DNA from 3 places in the Bacillus sp. ISL-47 genome. Region 2 is predicted to be linked to each of the others. Evidence: riboswitches for the same ligand, from Rfam matches in the RefSeq annotation. Region 2 holds a riboswitch; each other region holds the start of a gene.

Region 1 (9,957 bases), on a different contig from region 2:
GTCGTTAATCTCACTAACTATAATGGGAACAATCCATCAAAGAAAGAGGTCACATTAATGTAAAAAAGCACCCGCTATAAATGAACCATTGCAATAATCTCAGTCAGCGAAACATATACCCCATACAAATAACAAAGCCGGCCCCATTCAGGGCCGGCTTCACTTTTAAGCTATAACCATATCAACATTTAATTCTCCCACAATCTCCTGAACCTCTGTACCTTCCAAAGTCTCTTTTTCAAGAAGAGCTTCTACAAGATTTTCAAATTGCGGCTGATGGTTTGCAATTAACAGTTCGCATCTTTCCAGCGCTTTTTGGAATAGATCCTGCATCTTAGCTTCTTTTTGTCCTTTATTAAAAGTAAGCTCGAAGCCGTTATCCAGCAGACCTGTATCGACCATTTGCTCGATAATATGCTTAGCTTGCTTAACATCGCCGCTGACACCAATGCTGTGCTCACCGAGAATCAATCTTTCGGCTACACCGCCTGCAAGAATCATGGCTACTTGATCAAGCAGCTCGCTGGTTGTGGAAAGATGAAGTTCCTTTTGTATAGGAGCAACATATCCAAGGGCTTCACCACGTGGAATGATTGTTGCCTTACGCACTGACCCCGGCTTGGTCAAAGCTGCAATCAAAGCGTGGCCAGCTTCATGAATCGCTACGCGCTGTTTGGTTCCTGCATCCTGAAGAGCACGGGTAGTGGTACCAAGGATTGTACGGTCAAGCGCATAATCCAAATCTTCTTTCGAGATAATTTCCTGGCCATTTCGTACAGCTCTTCGGCTTGCAGTTTCAAATAGTGAATGAAGGTCTGCGCCAGAGAAGCCTGAAGTGCTTTCAGCTAAATCACCAAGAGTCGTCATGACATCTTCAGCCAGCAATCTATTTTTCGTATGAATGTTGATAATCTCTCTTCGGCCCTTTGTATCAGGAAGCGGGACATTGAAAGAGAAGTCAATTCGGCCAGGACGAAGGAATGCTTCGTCCAGCATATCCTTTCGGTTTGTTGCTGCGATAAACAAAATCCCGTCATTGGAATGCCCGCCATCAAGCTGGACAAGAAGTTCGGTTAATGTTTTTTCACTTTCTTCTCCGCCATGCTGCTTTCTTCGGCCTGCCAGTGCATCCACTTCATCGATAAACACAACAGCAGGTGCATACTTTCTTGCATTTTGGAAAAGATTTCTTACACGGGAAGCTCCCACACCGACAAATAATTCATTAAAGCCGGAACCGCTGGTTGAGAAGAACGTTGCGCCAAGTTCCTTGGCAATTGCCTGTGCAAGCAATGTTTTACCCGTTCCGGGAGGTCCGTATAAAAGAATGCCCTTCGGGGGTTTAATCCCCATTTTCAGCGAGCGTTCAGGCTCTTTTAAAATAGAAAGAGTCTGCATGATTTCCTCTTTCATTTCTTCCTGGATGCCGCCCACATCTTCAAGTGAAATGGAAGGAAGGGGCTTTGGCTTTGAAACACTTTGCTTCATGGTATTTGTAGCGCCCATTCCGCCTTTTCCAGATTTAAATAAGTAAATTCCGATGGCTATGAATAATAAGACCAATCCGCCAAGAATCCAAGGCGTATACGGGCCTGTTGTTGCGAAAGTATATTGTATATTATAGGTTTCTACTAATTTATCAACCATTTCACTGTTAGGAGGCACATGTGAAATATACTCTCCATCAGGGGCAGTAATTAGTAGTTTGCCGTTTTTATATTCCTGTATTGCAACAGTCTTTCCATCCTGGGAGGCAATAAGCTTTTCCACAGAAGAAAACGGGACTGTCACTTCCTTATTTCCTGTTTGTACGGTCCAAATAACCGCTGCCAAAATCACCGTGACCACCAATAAAAGCGAAACAATCGTCGAAGGTTTCTGTAAACGTGATTTCAACTAATTCCCTCCTTATTGAACATATTCTCATTATAAGGAAAAAGAAAAGTTATTTATAGGCTTTTACACTTTTTAAACGTTGTAAATTATGGAAAAATAATATTTTGGCCGCTAAAGTGTGCTATAACAGGCCTTAAAAGATGCTTATTTGTGAAAGATATGTGACAAAAGGGAATGCACACAATCAGACTAGCACCATTCCAAGTATGATCCGGGCCCAAACAATCTTATTTTTGAGATTCCCAAAACAAATTTATTTTATCTCGAAAGTAGGAAAAGCTATCCAAACGCCGTTTTGCGTTTTAAATTCATATGATTGGAAGTTAAAAGGAAAATCATTGATAATAGAACTTATTACTTTATAAATAGAAAAAGGTGTAGGGGATGAACAGCCAGCAGGATTTTACGAAAGGGAATATATTTAAACAGCTCCTTATTTTTTCAGCACCCATCATGCTGACAAATTTGCTGCAGGTTTCCTATCAATTTATTGACAGTTTGTGGGTCGGAAATTTGCTTGGAGCTAATGCTTTGGGAGCCATAGCGGTTTCAGGGACTGTTATTTTTACTGTGCTTTCCTTTATTATTGGCATTAACAATGCTACTTTGACCATTTTGTCTCAGCAAAAGGGAGGAGACAATGAAAAGGGGCTTAAGAGATATTTAAATGCCTTCGTCGTGATTTTAACAGTCCTATCCATAGGACTCGGCTTGGCAGGATTTTTATTTTCCGAAAAAATATTGGTCTTCATGGGGACTCCTGCGGGAATAATTCCAGACGCAGCAGCTTATCTGCAAATTAACTTTCTCGGCATTCTATTTTTATTTGGCTATAATTTTATCGGCACTGTGCTTCGTGCTTTGGGAGACAGTAAAACTCCATTATACTTTGTGTTCATTGCGGTGATTCTGAATGCAATTTTGGATCCGCTTTTCATTTGGATATTTAATCTTGGAATAGAAGGGGCTGCGTATGCAACCATTGTTTCACAGGGAATTGCTTTTCTGGCCGGCATGGCGCTTATTCTCCGCAAAAATCTGGCACCATTCACCATGCCTTCATGGCCGCAGAAGGAAGAGGCAGCATTCATTTTCAAGCTTGGCATTCCATCTGGTCTGCAAATGACCGTTATTTCAGCTGGGGTGATGGCCATTATGAGTGTTGTCACATCGTTTGGGGGAGATGTGGTTGCCGGATTTGGTGCAGCACAGCGGATAGACAGCATCATTATGCTCCCGGCTATGGCTTTGGGGACTGCTGTAAACAGTATGGCAGGGCAGAATATTGGCAGTAATAAATGGGATCGCGTTCATAAAATTGCTCTTTTCGGAGTGATTTATAATCTTGTATTTATGCTTGTCATCGCACTGATAACGGTATTGATGGCTGAATATGGAGTAAGCCTGTTTATCCAGGAAAAAGAAGCGCTTGAATATGGAACCGATTATTTAAAAATGATAGCATTTTTTTATCCATTGCTTGGTATTAATTTTATCCTAAATGGGATAGTAAGGGCTTCTGGAGCAATGTTTCAGGTGCTGGTACTTAACATCATTTCTTTTTGGGTTCTGCGCTATCCTTTGACCTATCTTTTTTCAAAATTTATGGGGGAGAAGGGCATCGCTGCAGGCATGGGAGTCAGCTTTGCCATTAGCAGTGTGATCGCTTTCCTTTATTACCGGTATGGCAAATGGGATGAGCAAGAGCTATTTGAGGAAGGTAAATAAACCCTTTCCATAGATTAGAAAATAATATATAATAAAATGGAATAATTTGATAACGTTACCACAAGGGGAGCATTTTTGCTGAGAGTGAACACATTGGTGTTCTGACCCTTTGAACCTGTTAGTTAATGCTAGCGCAGGAATGTGGAATAAAAGGCAGAAGGAATCACTCTGCCTGCTTGTTCTCCTTTGGGGTATCGTCATACTTTTGAAGGGGGATTTTTTTATGAAAAAATTAAGCTTGGCAGCGATGATCGAGGCATCCTTTTTCGCAGCTTTTGCCATTATCCTGGATTTTCTGCCATCTATTAAACTTTCGCCATCAATATCTATCTCTGCTGCCATGATTCCGATTTTTATACTGGCATTCAGATGGGGCTTTAAAGTAAGCTTTATAGCAGGCTTATTATGGGGCATATTGCAGATTGCGATGGGAGATGCATGGATTGCTACACCACTGCAGGCTTTTATAGAGTATTTTATTGCTTTTGCTTTTATAGGATTTGCTGGTTTGTTTTATCTTCCAATCCAAAAACAATTGCGCAATGAAAACAAGAAAAAGGCACTTGGCTGGATTGTGTTAGCCATTTTTGCTGGAAGCTTCGCCCGCTATTTCTGGCATTTTATTGCAGGTGTTCTCTTTTTCGGAAGCTATGCACCAGAGGGAATGTCACCTGTTCTGTTTTCCTTCCTGGCAAATGGCGCAACCATGCTGGGAGCAGCCATATTATGTTCCATCGTGGCGGTATTATTAATTTCATCGGCGCCAAGATTAGTTCTTAGAAAAGCGGATGGCAGCATCACAGTAAACAAACGGGCTTCTTAACGATAAACCTCTTTGGATCATCCATCCGAAGAGGTTTTTTAATGATGTGGGTAACGAACTCCTGAAAATTGGGTATATTACTCAAAAAGGAGAGTGATTACCTTGTCTAATTCATTGCAAGGAAGCATTATCTCTGGTGTATATGACGCGGAAGCCAGTGCTTTTGAAATTCATAAAGTTAAAAACTTCAACACCCAATCAGTCCTTAATAAAGTACAGTGTGAAAATTTGTACCGATACTTATCACTTCATGAAGATGATGAGGATGGACAAATCATTACATTATATGACCAAATGCCTCTGATGCTGACACGCCAGGAAATTTGCAGCTTAAAAAAAGATCTGGAACAAATTAAGAAGCTATATCAATAGAAGAAACTAGCGTTTTTGCCAAAATGGCAAGACGTTTTTTCTTTCGGCGAAAACTGTGACAAATTTGTGACAAAAAAAGTTTGACATTTTTGTGAACAAAGTTAGAATATTTAGTAAAAAGGGGATGAGCAAAAATGAATGAAAAACAGCAGAGGGTCTTGCGTTTTTTTAGAAATCTAACTGCATCTGGCCTAATTCTTGGATTTGCAGTATTTATAAGCAGTTTTTTTGTAAGCGGTATCAAAGGTGAGTATATTCTATCTATAGGCTTAAGTATAATGGTTTCATCTATGCTGATTTTTGGGTTCGGAATATTTATTCATGTGATGGAGGAAATGACAGAAGGAAGTAAAGGAATAAGACAATATAAATAAAACCGGCCTCCAATATGGAGACCGGTTTTATTCTGTATTAATGGGCTGCGTGCCCAGCTGTCAAAACCCATATAGAACCTACGACAACAACAATAACCATAAACACAGCATAAATCATATTGATTAAATTTGTTTTTCCGTCTTCGCCTTCACGCAAATGCATGAACATGAACAGCTGCATGCCTGCCTGGACAACAGCCAGTGAGCCGATAATCCACATGATCACTTTAAAAGAAAGATTCGTTTTTAAAGCAATGCCTGCTGCTGCAAATGTAAGTACAAGGGAGGCAACGAATCCAATGACATGGCTAATAGGGAAGCTTTTCGCCTGCTTTTCCATTTATGCCACCAATCCTTTCAAATACACAAATGTAAAAATAAAGATCCAAACAACATCAAGAAAGTGCCAATATAGACCGATAATAAAAGTTTTCCTTGCTGTCGTTGGAGTAAGACCTCTTTTCAGTAATTGAAGGATGACCATGATGGCCCAGCCAATTCCGAGAGTCACGTGCGCCCCATGTGTTCCTAACAAGACGAATAAGCTGGAAAGAAACGCGCTTGTCTGCATCGTTGCACCTTCATGGACATAGTGAATGAACTCATTAACCTCCATGAATAGGAAGCCGGCACCAAGAGCAAGGGTGAGCACAAGCCAAGTAATAAGGCCTTTTAAGTTATTACGCCGCATTTCAAAGATGGCGATTCCCATTGTGAAGCTGCTCGTTAAAAGGAGGATCGTTTGAATCATGACGTCCTTTATCACAAAAATATCTTTATGAGTCGGCCCTCCAGCAAAACGTTCGTACAGAACGCCATACACTCCGAAAAGGGTAGCAAATAGGACGATTTCTGCTCCAAGGAATACCCAGAAACCAAGAATATTCATCTTGTCTTGCTCAGTTTGGTATTCAAGCGGCAATGACCTATCAAGATTAACTGACATGATCGTGCACCTCTCCTTCAGTCTTTCTCCAGGCATTTTCAATTCTGTGAATCTCATCTTTTTTCACATGGAAGCCTTCATTGTAATCGAATGAACGAATGAGTAATCCTGCAAGAATGCCGATTGCGGCAACAGCAGCAGCAATATGCCATTCAAATACCAGGAAGAAGCCGGCCATTCCAAAGATAACGCCCATATAAATCGGTACCCATGAATTGCTTGGCATATGAATCTCTTCAATTTCACTGTCATGCAGCGTCAAACCTTCGTTGTTTTTCTTCATGTGCCAGAAAGGATCCAATGTCTTAACTTCCGGCAGCTTCGCAAAGTTATAAAATTGAACAGGTGACGCAGTTGACCATTCCAGTGTTCTTGCATCCCATGGATCGCTCGAGATATTTCTCTGAGCATAGCGGACGCTCCAGTAAATGTTGTAGCAGAATACAGCAAATCCAGCTGCCAAAATAATAGAACCAATAGCTGATAGACCAAATAGCGGAGCAAATCCTGACTCTGCAGAATAAGTGTATGCTCGGCGTACTGCTCCGTTTAAGCCAAGGAAGAACATGGGCATGAACGTGAGATTAAAGCCAATCACAAATAGCCAGAAATGCCATTTTCCAATTCTTTCGTTAAGCATAAAGCCGAACATTTTTGGCCACCAGTAGTATAGTGCAGCGAATACCGCAAACACCACACCTGGAATCAACACGTAATGGAAGTGGGCTACAAGGAATAATGTGTTGTGATACTGGTAATCTGCTGCACCCATCGCCAGCATGACGCCTGTTACACCGCCAATAACAAAGTTCGGTACAAAAGCCAGTGCCCACAGCATGGCGGAAGTAATTTTAATGCGGCCTTTCCGCATGGTGAACAGCCAGTTAAACATTTTAACTCCAGTCGGGATGGCAATGGCCATCGTTGTGATCGAGAAGAAGGAGTTAACAGCAGGCCCTGAGCCCATTGTGTAGAAATGGTGGACCCAAACCACCATACTTAAAAGTGCAATGCCAAGGATGGAAAAGACCATCGATTTATATCCAAAAAGAGATTTGCGAGAAAATGTCGCAATAACTTCAGAGAAAATCCCGAATGCTGGAAGTGCCACAATATAAACTTCAGGATGTCCCCATAACCAAAATAGATTGGCCCATAGCATATCCATTCCGCCGCCGGACACAGTAAAGAAGTGTGTTCCATAAAGACGGTCAAACGTCATCAGCGCCAAAGCAACCGTAAAGATCGGAAATGCTGCCACTATAAGGATTGACGTAACAAAAGTCGTCCATGTGAACATCGGCATTTTCATTAGTGTCATGCCTTTTGTTCTCATTTTTAAAATCGTAACAATGAAGTTAATCCCTGTCATTAATGTACCAATACCGGCAATTTGCAGGGCGACTGCGTAATAGTTATTTCCGATTCCCGGACTGAATTCCTTTCCGGCAAGAGGGAAGTAGGATGTCCAGCCAGCATCAGGAGAACCGCCAATAACAAACGAAATATTAAACAGCATAGCACCGCTGAAAAACAGCCAAAAGCTTAATGCGTTAAGCTGAGGGAACGCGACATCACGCGCACCAATTTGCAGCGGAATCACAACGTTCATTAATCCAATCAAAAACGGCATCGCCATGAAAAGGATCATAATTACGCCATGGGTTGTGAAAATTTCATTATAATGCTGTGAATCGAGAAATCCCATTTCAGGTCGTGCTGTTTGGGCTTTCATTAGCAATCCATCCATTCCGCCGCGGAAAAACATTAAAACGGCAGAAATGATATACATAATTCCAATTCTTTTATGATCAACAGTGGTAAACCACTCTGTCCAAAGGTATTTCCATTTTTTCAAATACGTGATCCCGGCCACTGCGCCAATCATAGTTAAAAGAATAGCAATCTGTGAACCTAGTATAAGGGGATCTCCAGTAATAAAAAATTCATCCCATTTAATGTCCATTATGGTCACCTCCATGGTTATCTTCGCTTTCATCATGTCCAGTCTGTCCATGATTTTCGATCACATTAGCTTCATTGCTTTTATAATTATCCTGTTCTTCAAATACTTTTCCTTGATATCCATGGCCTCTGTATAACTCTGGGTTGGTATATGACTTGGAATTGGGGTCTGCATGGTTCACCCAATCTAAATGAGTATTTGAGAATGTCAATCTTCCCATATGGGTAGGTTTTAGCAAGTCCTCATATTCAGATTCTGTTAACTTTGGAGCTGTCTTTTTTACATCTTCAATCCATTGGTCAAATTCATCATGGGTTTGTGCAAGTACTTCAAATTTCATATCCGCATAGCCGCGTCCATTAAAGTTCGTATTCTGCCCCTCATAGGATCCAGGATTATCTGCCACAAGATACAGCTCTGTTTCCATTTTTGGCATTGTATATTTCTGTCCGCCCAGGGCAGGAACCCAGAAGGATTGCATCGTGCTGGCAGAAGTCATCTTAAATAAAACAGGAGTATCTTCCGGAATATTGACATAGTTAACAGTTTCAATTCCTTCTTCCGGATAACTGAAAATCCATTTCCAGTCAGCAGATGTAACATGTATGGTAATAGGCTCTTTTTCTTCATATCCTTTAGGCACTTCTTCAAGAGCATAAAGGGTTTTAACTGTAGGGATTGTCAAGGCAATAACAATTAGGATTGGTATTCCTGTCCAAATAATTTCCAAAAGTGTGCTGCCATGCTCCTCTGGTGGTTCATAGTCCATATTTTCAGGACGTTCACGGTATTTCCAAACGATGTAGCCGAATAATCCAAATACGACTACAACTACGAGAAGCATCCAGATCAGGGACCAGTTTATTAAATCAGTAATGCTTCTTGCAACAGGGCCCTGCGGTTCAAACACAACCATATTGCAGCCGCTGAGAACAAACAGGGGCAATAAGGCTGTTAAAGAGAGCAGAAATTTCTTCATCTGATTTTCATCTCCTTTTGTTAAAGACAACTATTGTTAAATAATTCACAAATAATGTGCGGTTTTTCACAAATCTGTCAAAAAAATATATTGATGAAAAACCTGAACAGACAAAACCTTTATTAAACCTAGTTATCACTGTGTAAATGATAATAACATAGAGAAAAACGATAAGTTGTGACAAATGTTAGAAGGAAATAAATGTAAGCAATAAGCAAGCTAATTATTATTGTCAAAGTACATTTACAACAAGGGTTTGATAGGAAAAATGTATTTTTGAACAAATTTTGAACATTTTTTTAAAGATGAAAAGAAAACGATATCATTTATTCAGGCACCTGTTTTAAGAAAAAACCATAGGATAGATAATAAATTCCGCCCAGGGAGGTTTGAGTTATGTATCCATATTATTACTATCAGGGCAGCATGAATGGTCGCCAGAATGATAAAATGGCAGCAGATATTGCAAAGGCCATCAACGGTGAATATGGTGCTGTTCAATGTTATCAAAAGCTTTCTGAAATGGCTTCTAACCAAAAAGAAAAAGACCAAATCTTAGAAATCAGACAAGATGAGATTAAGCACTTTCAGCAATTCAGTCAAATTTATATGAACCTGACCGGCCAGCAGCACCAAGCCCAAATGACAGAAGATTGCCCGAACACCTATAAGGAAGGTTTGGATTTTTCATTTAATGACGAACAAGATACTGTGGATTTTTATTTGGATATAGCTGAGCAGACATCAGATCCAACCATTAAAGAAGTTTTTAAAAGGGCAGCAGGGGATGAACAGAACCATGCCGTCTGGTTTTTATATTTCTTGAATAAGCAAAAATAAGAGGCCTTCCTTAAGGACTCTTATTTTCTTTTG
Region 2 (9,957 bases):
CTCCTTGAACGCAAACCTTGTGGCGTGGGACATAGCATTCAGCCATGACGGCATCTGCATTTAAATCGTTTGCAGCCAGTTGCGAAGTGACAGAAGTTTCAGATCCCATGGCAGCTGGAGCACAAGAGTAACCGCCGCGCCATTCATATTTTGTACAGTAGTAGCAGAGTTCACCTGCAGCTCTATTTTCTTCAGAAATGGCCTCTTTATTTTTGGCTGCATCCTCAAGTATCTGCTTCTTTTTTACTTCCACCTCAGCCAGATACTCTTGAAACATGCTATCTTCAGAAACCTCTATTTTGCTTTCTTCACCTGTACCCAGGTCTTTTACATAAAAGGCCTTATCGTCCATAAGCCTGCTATAGTCAACAAGGCGGGCTTTTAATCCGCTGCCGTCAAACTCGTATGAAAAGGATAAGAGGGAGGAGAAATTTACTATTGCATCATCATCCAGAAAAAAACTTTTTTCATTGTATTCCATTTCATATTGAACAGCCCATCCGTACTGGCTGCCACTTACATCTATAAGAGGCTTTGGCTGCATGGGAGCATCCTTTAGGAAGTAAGATTTAAATGTCTTATACTCATCAGCCTTCTTTACTTTCTTTATAAATTCTTTTTCACTCAAATGTTCAGCACCGCTCTTGGGCTGTGCAAATACATTGCCAGAGAAAGCTAGTAAAATAGTCAATAGCAAGAAAATATACTTTTTCAAATTTATACCCCCTAAAAGTATCGTCCAATATAAGAATAACCCATATTTCCAAAATAAGGAATGGTGCGAAGTGATTATATTTATCTAGTTTATTAATACTATTCTGATAATTTTTAAGCCGAGAGTTGATCAGCAGTTAGGGCTCAAACGGAAATAATAGAGATGCTATTAATTATTCCGGCCGAATCAGCATCCACAACATCTATGGGAAAAGGGAAGAAGTGGCAGTAAAGGTTGCCATTGAAGAAAGCTCTCCACTAAAGATAGAAGAAGACGCATAAAAACGGCCATTTGATCTCAAATGGCCGTCCATTCAAAAATGTTTTCCCGGTTTGTAAGCAGAAAATAAAATCATATATTATAGAAGCTTTTGGTATTTTCGAAAAGCTGTTTATAAACACTTCCTAAAGAAGGTTTCTTTTTAATATCTGCCAAGATTCTGATGGAATGCTGCATCATTGCTGGATGGGTAGGCTGGCTTTTGAATGGTCCTTCAAATGGCCATGGACCATCCGTTTCTGCCATCATCCTTTTCAGCGGATAGGTACGGACAAGTTCCTGAATTTCCTTTTCATAGACGATATCTGGAGTAAAGGATATGTAATATCCGTTTGAGATTAACCTGCTGACTGTTGCCTGGTCACCTTTAAACCAATGAAAGTGGGCCTTTTGAACAGAATGCTTTTCTAATAGAGTGCACACAATTGGTGCATCATCATACACAGCGTGAAGGGCAATGGGTTTATTCCATTGTTTAGCAAATTTAATAAATTCTTCCAGAAGAACTAAGTAACCTTCAATCTGAAAGGTGTCTCTAGCATGCTTTTTCCTTAAATAGTAGGGCAGCCCTACCTCTCCCACAGCTATCATTTGATCTTTATGAGTCTCCATCCACTTAAAGAGATCTGAAAGTTCCTGATCGTTTGGCAAGTCTTGTTCAGGATGAAAACCGAAGGCAGGTTTTACATTAGGATATTCGTTTGAAAGCAAGAGATTCCGTTTGCAGGACTCCAAATCAAACGAAACCGTAATGACTGATAGCTGGAATGGCGAATCTTTAAAAATTTCTTTTATTTCTTCATCACTATATTTATCAAGATGAATATGGGCATCAACTATCTTATCCAAAATATTCACCCTCTATTGATTTTTTAACGCCGTATGTATTTCTCTTTTGCATGCAAGGAATTTTTCATCGAGCAGAAGCTCTCCTCTTCTAGGCCGGGAAAAGGGCACGTTAAATTCATGAACCACCTTAGCGGGTTTACTGCTGAGAATTAATATACGGTCGGACAGATAAATGGCTTCTTCTATATTATGTGTAACAAATAGGATGGTCGGCTTATGTTCACTCCATATATCAAGCAGCCATTTTTGCATATCGTGGCGGGTTAGTTCATCCAATGCCGAAAAAGGTTCATCCAGCAGGATCACTGGCTGCGGGCTTAAGAGTGCCCGAATAAAAGCTGCTCTTTGCTTCATGCCCCCAGAAAGCTCATGAGGATAGGCATTCTCATAGTCTGCGAGCCCTGCTTTATGAAGCATATCCCTAGCTGTATCAGGATCTGAATTCCCTTTAAGCTCCTGTCCCAGGAGGACATTTTGGAGAATTGTTCTCCATGGCATTAAGGAGGGTGTTTGAGGCATATAGCTGATAGACCCTCGTTTGCCGTTGATTTTCTCACCACTCAGCTGAATCGTGCCATCGTCTGGCAAAAGTAAACCGCCAATCAGATTAAAAATGGTGCTTTTTCCGCTTCCGGATGGACCCAGGATCGAGACAAATTCTCCTTCGTTTATATGAAAGCTCAGATTGCTAAGAACCAGATTTGAATCAAAGCTTTTTGTTAAATGCTCAAGGGATAATTGTATCATTTCCTAACACCGTCCTGTGTTTTCCATTTGACCAGCAAGCGCTCTGCCAAAAGAATAGCTCCAAAAAACAGCAGGCTGAGCACCATGATGGCAAATATGGCTACAAATACACGGTCCGTCCTAAACGAAGAGGAGGCGAGTGTCATATACACGCCTATACCGTTCTTTGCGCCTAGCCATTCCGAAATTACAGATCCCATTACACTGTAGGTTGCAGAAATTTTCAGGCCGGAAAATAAAGACGGAAGTGAATATGGAAGTTCCAATTTCCAAAACAGCTGTCCTTTGTTTGCTCCTGCCATTAGCATATAGTGCTTAAGTTCTCGGGGTGTTTGCCTGAAGCCATCCAAAGCGGCAACTGTAATCGGGAAAAAGCAAACCAATGTGATGACGATCAGTTTTGGAAGAATGCCGAATCCAAACCACACAACCAGCAAAGGGGCCAGAACAATGATGGGTACATTTTGCGATAGAATGAGGAGCGGGTAAATCGACTCCCTTAAAAAAGGCAATAAGTGCAGCAATACGGCTGTAAGCAAGCCGATTCCCGTACCAATCGCAAACCCCAGTAATGAAAGCATGACAGTGGATTGAAGGTGAAGGAGAAAGCCATCCCATCCGGCAACCGCTTCCTGAAAAATTTCAGTCGGCGGCGGCAGCAGCCATGCAGGGACTTCAGCCAGCATGATTGCCAGCTCCCACAGAATGAATAAAAGGAGGAGAACCGCAGCCGGTCTCCATCCTTTCATTAAAACATTTTTCATGGACGGTATTTCTCCGTTAAATCATTCATTTCAATTCCAGTTGGCTGATATAGGATCTTCACCTGTGAAATAACATTGCTGCTTCCTTTTTCAATCATTTTGGTATTCATTTCTGCGACGATTTTCAATAAATGTTCCAGATCGCCCTCCATTGTTGTTTCCAGGGGGTGAACCTCATATTTAACCCCGGATTCCTGTATTACGCTGATGGCTTCGTCAACATATGGTATAACATTTTCCCCATTTTTTGTTTTCGGTATGATTTGAATGCTTACAAGTGCGTTTGCCATTTCATTAACTCTCCTTATTCCGGCAGGAAGTCATTTGTGAAAGCTTTGCCGGCATCTAATTCTTTATCTAAAAGGCCATTTTCATGCATCCACTTTGCATAGTTTTCCCAAACCTCAAGCTTTTGTTCACCCCATCTGGCTGCATCGTCCTGATAACGGGGAGAAAGCCATTCCTGGCTCCTTTTAACCAGTTCGCTATCAAGGTCTGGAGCGTTCTCGAGAAGAATATCAGCTGCTTCATCAGGGTTCTCAATAGCATATTCATAGCCTTTGGATGCCGCTTTGACAAATGCTTTTACGGTATCCGGATTAGTTTGTATCATTTTCTCATTGGTAGCCAATACAGGTGTGTAATAGTCCAGTTTTTCCGAGTAGTCAGTCAGGTAGACCATATTAATCTTTTCCCCTCGCAGCTCGGCTTCTACACCTGTCCAGCCATAATAAATCCATGCAAAATCTATATCTCTCTTAACAGCCGTAAAAAAATCAGCGTCCCCCATGTTGACAATCGAAACTTTCTCAACATCTGCATTCTCTGTTTTCATCAATGACTCGATTACTGATTTTTCAACCGGCGCTCCCCAGCCACCATAAGTTTTCCCTTCAAAATCCTTTGGTGTTTTAATATTTTTATCTGCTGGGGAAGCAAAGCCGGATGTATTATGCTGAATAACAGCAGCGACCGATACGAGCGGAACACCCTGTACCCGGGCTTCCGTGATGCTTTCCTGATAGCTGACACCGAAATCCGCCTTACCCGATGCCGTCAGCTGGTCTGCACCAGCTTCTCCAGGCATAATGATTTCCACGTCAAGTCCTTCCTCTTCAAAATAGCCTTTGTCCTTAGCTGCGTATAAGCCTGTATGATTGGTATTTGGTGTCCAGTCCAGAACAACTGTGACTTTCTTCAATTCTTCTTTGGCCTTTTCTTCGTTTCCCGGCTGTGTTTCTTGCCCATTCCCGGCACAGCCAGCGAGCATTAGGACAGAACAAACAGCTGCCATCCATCTTTTCATCATTAACCCTCCTGTTTGTTTTATGTAGTCTTTTTCCGGAAAGATAATTATAGCTTGCCCTGAAAAAATAAAAACGCCCCGGCATAGATACCAGAGCGCATATAACAAACATTTTTATGTTTAAGAATATGTTCCCTACGCTGGTATGAGCCAGATCAGGTTCAAAGGGTCAACATCTTATGATGAAGTCTCAACCGGCTAAACCAGTTCCCCTACAATTCTTGCTATTCAATTTTAGACAAACAATCTGCAAAAATAAATACCTTCATGAGGCGTTCTATTTTAAAGCTTCTATGACTTTCCTTCACCATTATAACAAAAGGAATAAAAATGGACAGCAAAAAGTTTATAGTTCGTCGGCAAACTTTCGTTTTGGCCGATCCCTCCCCTTATTTGGCCGATAAAATGGCGGTTTTGGCCGTTAAAAAACAGAGATTGGCCGTTTAAACGGTATTTTGCTAAAATTGGCCGGTAAATCAACCGGTTTGGCCGGTATTTTGCTAAAATTGGCCGGTAAATCAAACAGTTTGGCCGGTATTTTACTAAAATCGGCCGATAAACCCTTTTCTGGAAGCTGCAGCCTCCAAGCCATGGCTGATAAAGCCTGCAGTCCAATATCTAAAAAAGCAGTAAATGAAGCATTGTATGACAGGTCATGATTCCATATCTTTTAACCCTGACGAAACAAGGAAATGACTGCGTACAAAAACGGTTTCGACTGAGGTCGGCAATCACCGTTTCCATAATAAAAACCTCCTGTATGAGGTTTTTATTATCTTCCTTTCCAAACCTTCGCAAAAACAAGTGGTTCTGTATAATCCGGCAGTTTCAAGTTTTTTTATTCCATTTCAATCGCCCGGCTTTCCTTCCAGATTTTAAATTTTTCAAGCTCTCCTGTAATTTGGCTTACAGCAAATCCAAGCACAGCTGCATCATCAATGATCCCCATTCCTGCTAAAAAATCGGGTACAAGGTCCACTGGTGAAACAAAGTACAAGATTGAAGCGATAATAAATAGGATCGATTTTTTTGAAATGTGCCTGTAATCTCCTTTTGACCAGGATTTAACCAAGTCAATCAATAGCTGGAAATTTTCCCATATATCACTTAATGAAGATTTATTCTGATTAGCTTTTGTTGTCGCTTTGCTTAGCAATCCTCTTGTTTTTACAGGATCTTCCGCATATCTCTTGGCTCTAGAAGAGAACCTTTTAAAGCCTTCCCGGTAATCTTTTGTTTCCGTCTCTGGCATTGCAATCACTCCTATATTGATAAATGGCGTAAACACATATAATCTATTATTTACCGCATACATAGGAAGACATAAACATTTTATCCTTTGAAAAAGATGGAAATAGTATTTTAGAGGAATAATATATTTCGGAGATGATAACTATGCTTGAAAAATGGCTGAAGGAATCAAGGTATACCGTTATTTTAACTGGAGCAGGTATGTCCACGGAGAGCGGTTTGCCTGATTTCAGGTCTGCTGATAATGGAATGTGGAAAAAGAAGGATCCTGGGAAAATAGCCAGTACAGAAGCTTTAAATCATAATGTGAATGAGTTTATTGAATTTTACCGGCACAGGGTCACAGGCTTAAAGGAATGTAAGCCTCATAAAGGGCACTATATTCTCGCAAATTGGGAAAAAAGGGGCATTCTCCAAAGCATCATTACCCAGAATGTAGATGGATTCCATAGGCTGGCCGGCAGCTGTAATATGGCTGAGCTTCACGGGAACCTGCAAACACTCCATTGCCAGGTATGCAAAAAAGAATATCCGAGTGAGGAATATCTGCACGACCATTATCATTGTACATGCGGGGGAATGCTTCGCCCTTCAATCGTCCTCTTTGGTGAAATGCTTCCTGAACTGGCATTGGATTTTGCTGCAGATGCATCAGAGAAGGCTGAGCTTTTTATTGTGCTTGGTTCATCCTTGACCGTTACTCCGGCCAACCAGTTCCCGTTAATAGCCAAACAAAACGGTGCAAAGCTCGTAATTGTTAACATGGAGCCTACAGATTTTGATTTTTATGCAGATGAAGTTATTCATAACCGGAAAATTGGAGAGGTGCTAGAAGAAATAGATAGAGTCATCTAAGTCTAAAAAGTAAAACTCCGGCTATGCTTTTTTCATTCTTTCTACTATAATGGACAGTGAACCTTGATTTTGCCTATTGTCTTTTCGAATGTTCCTCATGCGATTCGATATAGAAGGAGTGTATATAATGTTAACAAACATTGGAATTCCAGGTTTAATCCTGATTTTGGTCCTGGCACTTATTATTTTTGGTCCAAAGAAGCTGCCTGAGATAGGGAAAGCTTTTGGAGAAACCTTAAAGGAATTTAAAAAGTCTACTCGTGAATTAACAAATGATGATGACGATGATAAAAAGAAAGAGCAGCTTAAATAAGAATGATAGCCGGCTTCAGACCATTTAGGTCTGGGAGCCGGCTTTTTTGTTGTTTCAAAGCTTTTCTAGGTATATATAAAATGGAAAGTAACGGCAAAGAAAAAATAGTTGACGAAACATGTATATACAAGATAAAATGAAAGCGTAAACAGTTCATGTATATACAAGTTGTTTTTCAATAGTCTGAATAACGTCTTTTACTATCCAAGAAAATGGATAGATATGTAGTGAACGAGAAGAATATAGAAGAACCTTACAGCTGTTTTTTCAGAAGAATGAAAACGGTAACAGGAGGAGAGAGAAGAATGAGTGCAAATAAACAGTCAGCCGAGCAAATAGTAGAAGCAATTGGCGGCAAAGAGAATATCGCAGCTGCCACTCATTGTGTGACACGATTACGATTTGCTTTAAAAGATGAAGGAAAAGTCGATAAGGAAAAACTCGAAAATATAGATGTTGTAAAAGGCTCGTTTTCCTCCAACGGTCAGTTCCAGGTTGTCATTGGACAAGGACTCGTTGATAAAGTTTATAAAGAAATGACAGAAGCAACAGGTATTGGGGAATCATCAAAAGAAGAAACAAAAAGTGCAGCTGCCGAGAACTTGAATCCATTGCAGCGAGGCATTAAAACGCTGGCGGATATCTTTATTCCAATCTTGCCCGCCATCGTAACAGCAGGTTTGTTAATGGGTATAAACAATATTATGACAGCGCCTGATATTTTCTTTGATGATCAGTCGTTTGTTGAGGTTTATACGAACTGGGCTGATTTGGCGAGCATCATTAACTTGATTGCCAATACAGCATTCGTATTTCTGCCAGGCTTGATTGGCTGGAGTGCTGTGAATCGATTTGGCGGAAGCCCGCTCTTAGGTATGGTATTAGGTTTAATGCTTGTTCACCCGGATCTTTTAAATGCCTGGGGCTATGGTGCGGCCGAGGAAGTTCCTAAATGGAATCTATTCGGACTTGAAGTAGAAAAGGTAGGCTATCAGGGCCAAGTGCTGCCAGTATTATTTGCTTCATATGTGCTTGCGAAGATTGAAGTGTTTTTACGAAAAAGAATTCCGGATGCATTTCAGCTATTGACTGTTGCTCCAATTGCTTTATTGGTTACAGGTTTCTTATCATTTATTGCTATTGGACCAATCACATTTACAATCGGAAGCTGGATTACAAATGGTGTTGTTGGAATCTTTGATGCTGTTCCAGCCCTTGGCGGTCTTATTTACGGCGGATTATACGCTCCACTGGTTATCACGGGGATGCATCACACATTCCTTGCGGTCGACTTACAGTTAATTGGCAGCATCGGCGGTACATTTTTATGGCCAATGGTTGCCCTGTCCAATATCGCACAGGGGTCAGCAGCATTAGCCATGATGCTGTTAAGTAAAGGAAACGAAAAGGTAAAGGGCCTCGCACTTACTTCATCAATTTCAGCATACTTGGGTGTAACGGAACCGGCAATGTTCGGGGTTAACCTTCGCTTTAAATATCCGTTTTTTGCAGCTATTATCGGATCTGCGATTGCCGGAATATTTATCACAATCAATGGAGTTAAAGCACCATCCATCGGTGTAGGCGGTTTGCCGGCATTCTTCTCTATTTTTGCAGAAAACTGGGGAGCATTCTTCATTGGAATGGGAATTGCACTAGTCGTACCGTTCGTTCTGACAATGGTCTTTTCAAAATTTAAAAAAGCTGAATAAACTTTTGATGCCATGGAATATTTTTGATTCCATGGTATCGCCATTTTTTTTGGTGTACCAATGGAAATTATAAAAATATCGGGGGTGTCAAATGAAGAAGCAATGGTGGAAGGAAAGTGTAGTTTACCAAATCTATCCGCGCAGCTTCATGGATAGCAATGGCGATGGAATAGGAGATCTTCAGGGAATCATTTCGAGGCTTGATTACTTAAAGGAGCTAGGAATTGATGTTGTATGGCTTTCGCCGGTTTATAAATCACCCAATGATGATAATGGCTATGATATTAGCGATTATCAGGGGATTATGAGTGAGTTTGGAACAATGGAAGATTGGGAAGAACTTCTTGAACAGATGCATAAGAGGGGCATTAAGCTCATTATGGATTTGGTTGTAAACCATAGTTCTGACGAGCATATTTGGTTTGCTGAAGCCATTAAATCGAAAGACAATCCATACAGGGATTACTACATATGGCGCCAAGGACAGAATGGAGGAGAGCCCAATAACTGGGGCAGCAATTTTGGCGGCTCGGCCTGGGAATTTGATGAAAATACCGGCGAATACTATTTGCATCTATTTTCGAAAAAGCAGCCAGATTTGAATTGGGAAAATCCTAAACTAAGGAATGAGATCTATAACATGATGACATGGTGGCTTGATAAAGGCATTGATGGATTCAGAATGGATGTTATCAACTTCATATCCAAAGTGGACGGCCTGCCTAATGATAAACCAAAGACTGGCAAAAAATTTGCTTCAGGCAGCAAGTATTACCGTAATGGACCAAGAATCCACGAATATTTGCAGGAAATGAACAAAAAAGCTTTATCCCATTATGATGTGATGACTGTGGGGGAAATGCCGGGCGTTACCCCCGAATGGGCCAGACAGTATACAAGCGAAGACCGGAACGAATTAAATATGGTCTTCCAATTTGAACATGTCAGCCTCGATAACGGGCCAAAGGGCAAATGGGATCTGATGCCTCTTAATTTGCGGGATTTAAAAATGAATCTTACCAAATGGCAAAATGAACTGGATGAGGTTGGCTGGAACAGTCTTTATTTTAATAACCATGATCAGCCGCGCTCCGTTTCACGATTCGGCAATGACAGCAAGTACCGGGAAAAGTCTGCTCAGATGCTTGCAACACTGCTTCACATGA
Region 3 (9,957 bases), on a different contig from region 2:
AAGCATTTTAATCAAACGTTTGATTGAATGGCTGCAGCACCTTGGCAGACTCGGGTAATTGCGAATGTGAAAAGGGGATTTATGGATGAAAAAGAGGATGATTTGGATAGCCGGCAGTGTGCTGATTTTATTATCGGCTGCATTGCTTGGTGCAGGTAATTATTTTTACAATGTGGCCATCAATCGGAGCCATGATCCGGTTGATTTATATAGCGGGAATGCGCAGACTGTCAGCGCTGCGTTGGAGGAGGAGACACAGGCGAAGCTGGAGGAGGTTATGAAGTGGACAGAGGAACAAACTTTTGACCAGATTGAGATCACCTCAGAAGATGGCTTGAAGCTGAAAGCCCGCTTTTTAAACAATCCGGATTCGAACGGAAAAGCAGTGATTCTGGCTCATGGCTATAAGGGGAATAGTAAGCAGATGCCTGGCATCACCAAGTTTTATTACGAACTGGGATATGATGTGCTGAAGCCTGATGCCAGAGGGCACGGGAAAAGCGAAGGCGATTATATTGGATATGGCTGGCATGAACGCAAGGATTATCTTGGATGGATTGATTTATTGAAGGAGGAAGAAGGTGCCGACAGGGTTTTCCTACATGGATTCTCAATGGGAGCTGCAACCGTATTGATGGCAAGCGGCGAAGATCTCCCGCCTGAAGTGAAGGGGATTATTGCGGATAGCGGCTATACGACGGTCCATGAAGAACTGGCCCACCAGCTGAAGCATATTTACCATCTGCCATCTTTCCCTTTGATGCAGGTTACAAGTGTCTTTACAAAAATCAGAGCTGGATACTCTTTCAATGAAGCGTCGGCTATCGAACAGGTGAAGAAAAACGAGCTTCCTCTGTTCATTATTCATGGAGATCAGGATGATCTGGTGCCAACTGAAATGGCCTATGAGATTTATGAGGAAGCCGGCGGCGAGAAAGAGCTTTGGATCGTGCCGGGTGCAGGGCATACAGACGGATATACGGTGGCAGAGCAGGAATATCAGGAGAGACTGAAGGAATTTCTTAATGGCGTCCAATAGAAAAATGGCAGTGAATCACTGCCATTTTTAATTTTGCTTTTTCTTTTTCCAGGGCCTTAATACGGAAATGCCAAAGATGAAGAGGGTAACAGCGATTTGAAAGTAGACGGCATATTGGCGGGTTATATGATTATCAATAAAAACAGGATTCGATAATGCCTTGCTGCCTTCCGCTTCAAGAAGAGTCATATTTTCCATCATTCGTTCATCGACGATATTAATGCCGACCACGGTTTGGATGATAAATAAAATCCATTTAACGGTAACCCATCTGTGCTTGAAAAATCCCCAGTTTGTAAAAAATCCATAAATAAAGCCAACTAATAACGTACCGATTGCACCAACCCGAACGACATAATCACTAATTGTCACCACATTTTTGTACATTTCCAGGGCTTGACCATAGGCGGCCATTTCCATGGAGAAATTTAATGCGAGCGAGCTCATGATTCCCCCGAAAAATAATGAAACGAGAATGATATGAAGGATTTTTAGCCACCTGGTCGCTTTTGTGCTTAATTTTTTCAACCTTTTTCCCTCCTTTTGAATCACTTTATAAGTGTAGCAAGGGAAAAGGGATGTCCATATCAGCCTCCGCCGTAATTTGCAGTAGGGCGCTAGTCTTATTTTGGTATATAAAAAACCCGCTCGTTAATGAGCGGGTTTATTGCCCTTTATGCAGCACATTGCAGGCGCTGAGCAGGTTGCCATCCGGATCTTTGAAGCCGAATCCGCCAAGGCCGTGCTCCTGGTTGAGGTTGAGTGGCCCAACTTCCACGTTCTTCTCCTGCAGCCATTGGTGGAGCTCTTTTAAAGAAGGTGTATAAAAATCAATCACACTATGCTCGACACCATCATTCGAGTTGGCGAATGAAAGAGATTTCCCCTCTGCTGCGGTTTCAACCAGGAATATCGTAGGCACACCCTTTGATTGAAAGCTTAGCATGGCGTTCTTCTCTCCTTTGAACTCCACTTCAACACCAAGAACTTCCACATAAAAATGAACCGATCGATCCAGATTGGATACCGGAATCTCGACTGTTGCAATATGAGAAATATAATTAGACATGTTTGCCCTCCTTTGGATTTTAGCTATATAACTATTTAGCGGAAAGAGGGAAAAATCCTTCTTTCCATAAGCATATAGCCAATTTAGCGCTTTATCTCGGTGTTTGTACAATCATTCTTTTGCCCCAGGGCATAAAATATATCATTAAATTGTGTAATGAACAGGAGGAATAATAATGGACAGAAATGAACTTTTTTTCGCCAGGTTAAAAGGCAGTGAAGAAGTTCCGCCAGTTCGTACCGATGCTTTTGGCACGGCAAAATTGAAAGTAAGCAAGGATAAGAGGAAAATGGGCTACCGTTTGACAGTTAATGATCTTTCCAACTTTACTCAAGCTCATATTCATTTAGGAAGAAGGGGTGTAAACGGTCCAGTTGTCGTTTTTCTTTTTGGCTTAATCGATCCTGACATTAGTGTAAATAAGGGTGTTGTAGAAGGGATCATTACAGCCAGGGATTTAGTGGGTCCTTTAGAAGGAAAACCTCTATCCGTTCTTATAGACCTAATGAGTGATGGGGACACATATGTTAACGTGCATACAGCCCAAAACCCAGACGGAGAGATTCGCGGTCAAATCAAGCCTTATTGGGGCTAATAAGCATGAATGGTTGATTCCTTGAAAAGTGAGCATATTAATTTTTAGAACACTTGAAAGGGGTCATAACGTTGAAAAAGCAGGATGAAAGTAAAGAAAAGCCTCAAAATTCACTCACAGAAGAGCAGCAGCTTATCAATGAATTTGGCAAGCATGAAGGTAATCAGCCGATTCCGCAGCCTAAGAATTATGATGAGATTGAGTATTAAGAACCCGTCAAAAAAGACTCCTGAATGATGTGCACCCCAAAAGTTAGAATTAGTTCGTCTAACTTTTGGGGTGCACATCAGAATGAGGGGTCTTTTTTTAAGGCTGTTATATAAAGAAATGTTGTTTTTAAATAGTTTTTTTAATAAAAAACATTAATTAAATGATGTTGATTGGAGCGTAAGGTGCGAGCTCCTCGAAAATGCTATCGCATTTCCTTCGTGCGGTGTTTATTCAAGGAAGCTTATTCAATGTCCTGCGGGAGGAGTGGGACAGGTGAGACCCCACAGGCGCTGCGCGCCGAGGAGGCTCACCGCCCGCCCCGCGGAAAGGGAGCATCCTGGAGCGGAAATCAACCTCTCCTTACTACTTGTCTAAAAAGCAACAAAGCTTGCGAAAACAGCCTTTTTTAATTATGAGCATCATCATTATGAAAAACCCGGTTGTCCAGATAACCGTGGAAGAACCATTCTCCTGCACCGATCACAAGAGCGGAAACAAAGGCTGCCAATGTAAGATTGTCTTTTCCAGCCACAATCATTTCTTCTAAAAGCCAGATGACGAAAAAACTAAGGCCGATGTCTGATACGGTGGCAATGGCATTCCTTTTTGTATGCTCGGTTTCATCACCGGCCATTCGGAATATCATCATGTCGCCGAGTACGTAAGCTGCAAGTGTCAGAACGAAGCTAATGATCAGCGTTTCGGTGAATCCAATATCAAAGAAACCGGTTAAGACTATTCCCAAAACGGCCGTGATCATTAATAATTTAATCAAGATTGCTTTCACATGCTCCATGTTGAAATTCCTCCCTATCGTTGTTTACGTATCTATACCCTGCACACGATAGGCTATGCGATGGATTTCCAGAAAAGTGGATTTGATTTTAATCAGATAGAAGCGAAAATGCCGGATGCTTTGGCAACCAGCTGATTCTGGTTATTGTAGATGTGGCAATCTGTGTGGTTCAGTGTCCGGCCTCTTTTTACCAGATGAGCATCGGCAATAAGATACTCACCGGTGGCGCCCCTTAAGAAGCTAACCTTTAAATCTGCAGTTACAACGGTTTGCATATTGTTTTCATCCGGTTTAAAAATATTCCCCATCGCCACATCCGCCAGCGTGGAAATAATCCCGCCATGGACAAGTCCGGCGCTATTGATGAAAAGCGGCTGGATTGGCAAAGTCACTTTCATATGGGTTTCATCGACTCTTTCATAATGAAATTTTAAAAATTCATCAAAAGGCTGTTTGATTAGCATTTTGTACACTCCAATATGGTTAAGATATGTTGACTTATTCACGAATTTTTGATGAAATCCCTGCTTTTTGATAAAAACATTTGCTGTTGAGGTACGTGGGGGCCGTATATCCGCGAAAAATCCGGTTATATCCGCGATATTCAAAATATAATCGCGAAACGCCAACACGGTTTCAATAAATCCAAAAAAATGATATTATTTTCAATAAATTCTAATTTTAAGTGAGAGGCAGGACTGGAAAAATGGCAAAGGTAGAGAATATTAGCTTCGCAGAGAATTTCCCGATCTCCTACACAGAGCTGGAGAAGGAAGCAGAGAGAAAGATGGCGGCTGGGGGATTTGGGTATGTCCAATCAGGTGCGGGCGGGGAAGAAACCCTGAGAAAAAATACGGAATCATTCGCGAAATATTCGATTGTACCAAGAATGCTGAGGGATGTTTCGGTACCGGATACAAGTGTAACGCTATTCGGAAAGACATATCCTTATCCAATTTTTCTGGCGCCAATTGGGATGCAGCGGCTTGAACATGAAGAGGGGGAGCTTGCGTCGGCCAGAGCGGCGGCTGCTTATCAGGTTCCTTTTATTCAGAGCACGGTTTCAAGCCACTCGATTGAAGAGATCGCCGCAGCAACGGGCAGCAGTCCGAAATGGTTTCAGCTATATTGGTCCAATCACGAAGAGGCGGCTTTTAATATGGCGCGCCGTGCGGAGGAAGCCGGGTATGAAGCGATCGTTTTAACGGTCGATACAGTCATGATGGGATGGAGGGAAGCGGATCTCAGGAACAATTTTTCTCCATTAAAGCTGGGCTATGGAAAGGCAAACTATGAAACTGATCCGGTATTTATGGCCTCTCTTAAAGATGGCGATGTGGTCCAGGGGATCCTCGATAATATCCATCATCCAACTTTAAGCTGGGAGCATGTTGCCAGATTAAAAGAGATAACACATTTGCCGGTTCTAATAAAAGGCATCCTCCATCCGGAAGATGCGAAGCTTGCGGTTGAGAAAGGAATAGATGGCATCATTGTTTCCAATCATGGCGGGAGGCAGCTGGATGGCGTGACGGCTGCGATTGATGCACTTGGACCGATTGCGAAAGAAGTAAATGGCCGGATTCCTGTTCTCTTTGACAGCGGAATTCGCCGAGGGTCCGATGTGGTTAAAGCACTGGCGCTTGGAGCGGATGCTGTTTGCCTGGGAAGGCCTTATGTATATGGATTGGCCATTGGCGGGCAGGCTGGCGTCGAAAAGGTGCTTGCCAATTTTATAGAAGAAACAAAGGTCTCTCTCTCTTTAGCCGGGGTCAGCAGCTTGAGGGGAATGGCCAGTCTGCAGCTCATTAAATAGTTTAAGAGAAAACTCCCTAGAGAAAGGGAGTTTTTTTGTTGACAGAAGAATCTATGTTTAATAATATACCTATAGGGGTAAATGTATAAAGAGCTTACATAGGGTCTTAAAATGTCCCCAAAAAATAAAATTTTCAGGAGGAATTACAATGAGTAAAAAAGTAGCAATTATTGCAAGCAACGGCGGATTATTTGATGCATACAAGGTGTACAACATTGCGACTGCGGCGGCAGCAACGGATGCAGAAGTAGCGATTTTCTTCACTTTCGAAGGATTAAACTTAATTCATAAAGAAGCATACCAGCAGCTTCCAATGCCTGAAGGAAAAGAGCATTTTGCAGAGGGCTTTGCAAAAGCCAATGTTCCTGCAATTCCTGTATTAGTGGCAATGGCACAGGATTTAGGCGTTAAATTTATTGGATGCCAAATGACTATGGATGTTATGGGACTTGAAAAAGAAGCTTTTGTAGATGGAATTGAAGTTGGCGGAGCTGTAACATTCCTTGAATTTGCCAACGATGCGGATGTTACACTAACATTCTAATTGAAGATGTGCCGATCCACCAAAATACCGATACAAAAGGAGATGCAATCATGTTCGAATACACAGCAGAAACCGAAAAATCGATTGATGAAGCGATTTCTTCGCTTGAAGAAAGCCTGAAGGAAGAAAAATTCGGGGTCCTTTGGAAGTTTAACGTCCAGGAAAAACTGCAGGAGAAAGGGCTGGACTATAATGAATCCTTCCGTGTTTTAGAAGTTTGCAATCCATTTGAAGCACATCGCGTATTAACACAGAACAAAATGGCTGGCTATTTCTTGCCTTGTAAAATTGTAGTCTATGAGGATGCCGGGAAAACGAAAATTGGCATGCCTAAGCCGACAAGCATGATTGAACTCGTCAATGACGAATCCGTTCAAAGCATTGCGGCTGATATTGAAAACCGTTTAATTGGATGTATTGATAAAAGCATCTAAGCAAAAAGAATGATGACAGTCCCGGAATAATTTGTTAAGCTTGAGGCAGCTTATCAAATTAAATATCTATGAAACTACTAGGGGTGCCCCGAATGTGCGGGCTGAGAGGGAAGCGCGATATAGCTTTCCGACTCTTATAGACCTGATCTGGTTAATGCCAGCGGAGGGAAGTAGGCTTTGAAGGTATGTCGAATCATTTATACTTAAACCAAGCCAGGTCCTTTCGCGGATCTGGCTTTTTTTGAAGGAAAGAAAGTATAAGCTTTGAACTTCGATAACTGTCCAGCGCCAGGCGCCTTGCGCTTTTCTTATGTACATACTTTTCTCCATGATAAGCGATCAGGCTGCCCTTGAGGAAGGAGGTTAAGGTGAATAAAACCCGTTTATTGACGACGATGGCATTATTTGTGGCGATTGGAACGCTGGGCTCCCATTTGTTATGGTTTCCGGCAGGTGTGGCCAAAGCCTATCCCGTCCAGCATGCGGTGAATGTATTGGCGGCAGTAACACTTGGGCCGCTGCCGGCAGTGGGAGTGGCGTTTATGATCGGATTACTGCGAAACCTGCTTGGTTTTGGGACGCTGCTTGCATTTCCAGGCGGAATGATTGGCGCGTTTTTGGCAGGCGTGCTTTATCAAAAATTCGGCCGGAAAGTCTGGGCTGCAGTTGGTGAAGTAGTGGGCACTGGCATCATTGGAGCACTGTTTGCCGTCCCGTATGCAAAGATATTGATGGGAAGCGCAGCTGGCGCCTTCTTCTTTATACCGCCATTTCTTGTCAGCAGCTTTGCCGGTGCGGCTATTGGGTGGATGATACTCGCTAAAGTGAAGGAAAAAAATTTAGTGCAGAATATGTGAGTTTTTAGCGAGCGTGCTTTGCTGTACGGAAGAATAGAGGGTTTGAAGCCGATGGAGCGAGAAGAAGCGGCTGAAAAGAGCAGTCTGAATCAGCTTCAGCGAAATAAGCGGGACAATGCGGTTTCATAAAGCAGGTATGAAGCAACTCTCAAAGAACTGGTATGAAGCAACTCTCAAAGAACTGGTATGAAGCAGCTTTACCGAAACAAGTTAAAAGAAGTGGCAGCAACGAATAAAAAACAATAAGAAAACTGCTAGGGGCGCTTCGGCTGAGATAAGGAGTTTTTCCTTTGTCCCTTGGAACCTGATCTGGGTAATGCCAGCGCAGGGAAGCGGTGAGGACCTCAATTTTTCCTCATGCTTTTTCCCCGGCAGCTTCTGAATAATGAGGAGGCTATTTTAATGACTTTTACAGAAATTCTTCGCAAAGAGAATGATGATTTATTTCAGCTTATTTTTCAGCACCCGTTTGTACAGGGGATCGGAAGAGGAGATGTGCCGAAAGAGGCGCTGGCCCATTATATTAAAGCGGATTATGAGTATTTGAATGCTTTTATGCATATATACGGAATCGCTATTTCCAAGTCTCCTGAGCGGAAGGATATTGCTTATTTCAATCAGCAAATTGAATTTGTACTGAACAGCGAAATCCACCCTCATCATAATTTCTGCCAGCAGATTGGTGTGGGATATGAAGAGCTGCAGGGCTTCCCGCTTCCTCCGACGGCAGACCATTATGTCAAGCATATGATGTACCATGCCCATACAGGCGGGATGGGCGAAATCCTCGCTGCGTTATTGCCTTGCCCTTGGACTTATTGGGAAATCGGGCTTGAGCTCATGAAGCAATATGAGCCGCAGGAGGACCATCCTTTTTACCCGTGGATTTCTTTCTATGCAAATTTAAGGGTTGAAACAGTTACCATGAATATGAGGAATCGTTTGGATGAGCTTGCGGAAGCAGCATCTCCAGAAGAAAGGCAGCGAATGAAGGATGCCTATCGCAAAAGCTGCCAGCTGGAGCTTGGATTCTGGGAGATGGCTTACACCTGTGAGGAGTGGCCAGCAGGCAATACGGTAGCAGCACGATAAGAAAACGGAAATTGGTTCGAAAAAAGCCAGATAGTTATCAATAAATACGCCTGCTTCTGCTTCGCGGCAGGGCAGGCGTGTTTTTTCAAAAATTCCATCTATAATGCGCCGTAATGGGTGTTTGAAAGGAAGATAGCTTCACTTCGGCCGCAAAAGGTGTCGAGTTATGGATGACGTAAGGAATGCCATCCTTTGTCCGTTTGTCAGATATGATGGCGACATGGTCAAACTTGGGAGTAAGGAAAACAACGATATCGCCGGGCTGCCATTGCTGAAGGTTATTTGTATCTCCCGGAATAAGCTTAGTGGTTAAAGATTTTGCGTACCGGCTGAAATACACATTTTGATTGGGGACACGCCTGAAATCGATGTTCGGATCCGGTTTGCCGTTTACGCGCTGATATAAGTCCGTGTTTTTTGCAATATCCTTGTCGATAAGATCTTTGATTGTAATTGATGCCCCGTTAAATCCCCGCCAGATTACATCTGTACAAACGCCTTCTTCATCAGGAGGGTATCCCCCGGCATAATAGGCGCTATTATAAGTCGTGCGCTGCTCCACTTCTTTTCTCGCGGCCATGACTACATCCATTGGATCGACGATGCCGTTTTGATTGCGGTCAGCTCGAGAATAGTCAGCGGGAATTAAAACCTTTTTTGAAAAAGGGTTCTCCAGATGAATGCCGATTGAATCCAATATGATACCATTCCGGAAAAAGAGAATGAATAAAAGCAGAAAACCAAGTATGGCTGCGGAAAATTTTTTTAGCATCATGGTCTCCTTCTGCGTTTTAAGGATTAGACGCCCTTTTTACCAAAAAGTTACATGTTTCATGTTAAGATAAAATTAATAATTAATGAGTGAGGAGATCTAATGGCACATCAATTAGGCATATCCGGGAGCACTATTTTAAGTGAGCGAGAAAAATTTCCGGAGCTTTTTAAAAATAATCTTCAGCATGTTGAGATTGGGGAGTTTCAGGATGAAGATTCTTTCCAGGATTTTATAAAACAGCTGCGTAAAACAGACAGGAGTTTTGGGCTGCATTCGCCGCTTTTACGAGGGCAAAGCAAATATGATCTTATTGAAAAAGTCAGTGTTGAACCCCAAAAGGCTTGGGAACAATTTGAGACTGAAGTGGCGGAGATGTCGCGGATTGGTGCTGAATATATATTGGTGCACTTTCCTTATTTTAAAAAGGAGACAGAAGAAGATCCGGACGCAATGATTGAAGAGGGACTGCAAAAGCTGAGTGTTCTGCAGAAAAAATACGGGCTGACAATTGTGTGTGAACCAAAGCTGGGACTCCAGCGTTCTTCGGCAGGGATTAACTATCTTGACCGTTTTTCTGTGGAGACTTGGAGGAAGTACGGACTCAGCATTTGTATTGATATCGGGGACTACCTGATGGCTGCAGGGGACCAGGCTCTTGAGTATATAAAAAAATGGGTTGAATTTGTACGAGTGGCGCATTTGCACAATGTTGAATATCATGGTGAAAAAT

What was found. A riboswitch is a leader RNA that binds a small molecule or an ion and turns the genes downstream of it on or off. The one in region 2 is predicted to bind thiamine pyrophosphate.
Region 1: another riboswitch for thiamine pyrophosphate. It lies ahead of thiT (energy-coupled thiamine transporter ThiT); the one in region 2 lies ahead of J7I93_RS19840 (ABC transporter substrate-binding protein).
Region 3: another riboswitch for thiamine pyrophosphate. It lies ahead of thiW (energy coupling factor transporter S component ThiW); the one in region 2 lies ahead of J7I93_RS19840 (ABC transporter substrate-binding protein).

What each region holds. Positions count from the first base shown of each region.
Region 1 covers NZ_JAGGQS010000030.1:22,318-32,274, reverse strand. The annotation lists gene J7I93_RS11340 (AAA family ATPase) at 166-1,896, opposite strand; gene J7I93_RS11335 (MATE family efflux transporter) at 2,281-3,624, shown strand; TPP riboswitch at 3,678-3,781, shown strand; gene thiT (energy-coupled thiamine transporter ThiT) at 3,848-4,447, shown strand; gene J7I93_RS11325 (hypothetical protein) at 4,550-4,819, shown strand; gene J7I93_RS11320 (hypothetical protein) at 4,954-5,193, shown strand; gene qoxD (cytochrome aa3 quinol oxidase subunit IV) at 5,231-5,533, opposite strand; gene qoxC (cytochrome aa3 quinol oxidase subunit III) at 5,534-6,139, opposite strand; gene qoxB (cytochrome aa3 quinol oxidase subunit I) at 6,129-8,105, opposite strand; gene qoxA (cytochrome aa3 quinol oxidase subunit II) at 8,095-9,084, opposite strand; gene J7I93_RS11295 (ferritin-like domain-containing protein) at 9,481-9,924, shown strand.
Region 2 covers NZ_JAGGQS010000059.1:23,247-33,203, forward strand. The annotation lists gene J7I93_RS19815 (hypothetical protein) at 1-715, opposite strand, end outside; gene J7I93_RS19820 (TatD family hydrolase) at 1,067-1,843, opposite strand; gene J7I93_RS19825 (ABC transporter ATP-binding protein) at 1,856-2,590, opposite strand; gene J7I93_RS19830 (ABC transporter permease) at 2,587-3,354, opposite strand; gene J7I93_RS19835 (thiamine-binding protein) at 3,351-3,644, opposite strand; gene J7I93_RS19840 (ABC transporter substrate-binding protein) at 3,659-4,660, opposite strand; TPP riboswitch at 4,776-4,884, opposite strand; gene J7I93_RS19845 (YkvA family protein) at 5,499-5,912, opposite strand; gene J7I93_RS19850 (NAD-dependent protein deacylase) at 6,056-6,766, shown strand; gene tatA (twin-arginine translocase TatA/TatE family subunit) at 6,894-7,079, shown strand; gene treP (PTS system trehalose-specific EIIBC component) at 7,385-8,791, shown strand; gene J7I93_RS19865 (glycoside hydrolase family 13 protein) at 8,883-9,957, shown strand, end outside.
Region 3 covers NZ_JAGGQS010000082.1:19,690-29,646, forward strand. The annotation lists gene J7I93_RS23755 (alpha/beta hydrolase) at 86-1,039, shown strand; gene J7I93_RS23760 (DUF2269 family protein) at 1,067-1,567, opposite strand; gene J7I93_RS23765 (VOC family protein) at 1,704-2,108, opposite strand; gene J7I93_RS23770 (CHRD domain-containing protein) at 2,284-2,703, shown strand; gene J7I93_RS23775 (hypothetical protein) at 2,775-2,912, shown strand; gene J7I93_RS23780 (DUF2512 family protein) at 3,320-3,709, opposite strand; gene J7I93_RS23785 (PaaI family thioesterase) at 3,802-4,173, opposite strand; gene J7I93_RS23790 (alpha-hydroxy-acid oxidizing protein) at 4,416-5,525, shown strand; gene J7I93_RS23795 (DsrE/DsrF/DrsH-like family protein) at 5,674-6,069, shown strand; gene J7I93_RS23800 (DUF302 domain-containing protein) at 6,120-6,503, shown strand; TPP riboswitch at 6,573-6,689, shown strand; gene thiW (energy coupling factor transporter S component ThiW) at 6,872-7,360, shown strand; TPP riboswitch at 7,607-7,708, shown strand; gene tenA (thiaminase II) at 7,763-8,452, shown strand; gene J7I93_RS23815 (DUF1287 domain-containing protein) at 8,538-9,227, opposite strand; gene J7I93_RS23820 (TIM barrel protein) at 9,327-9,957, shown strand, end outside.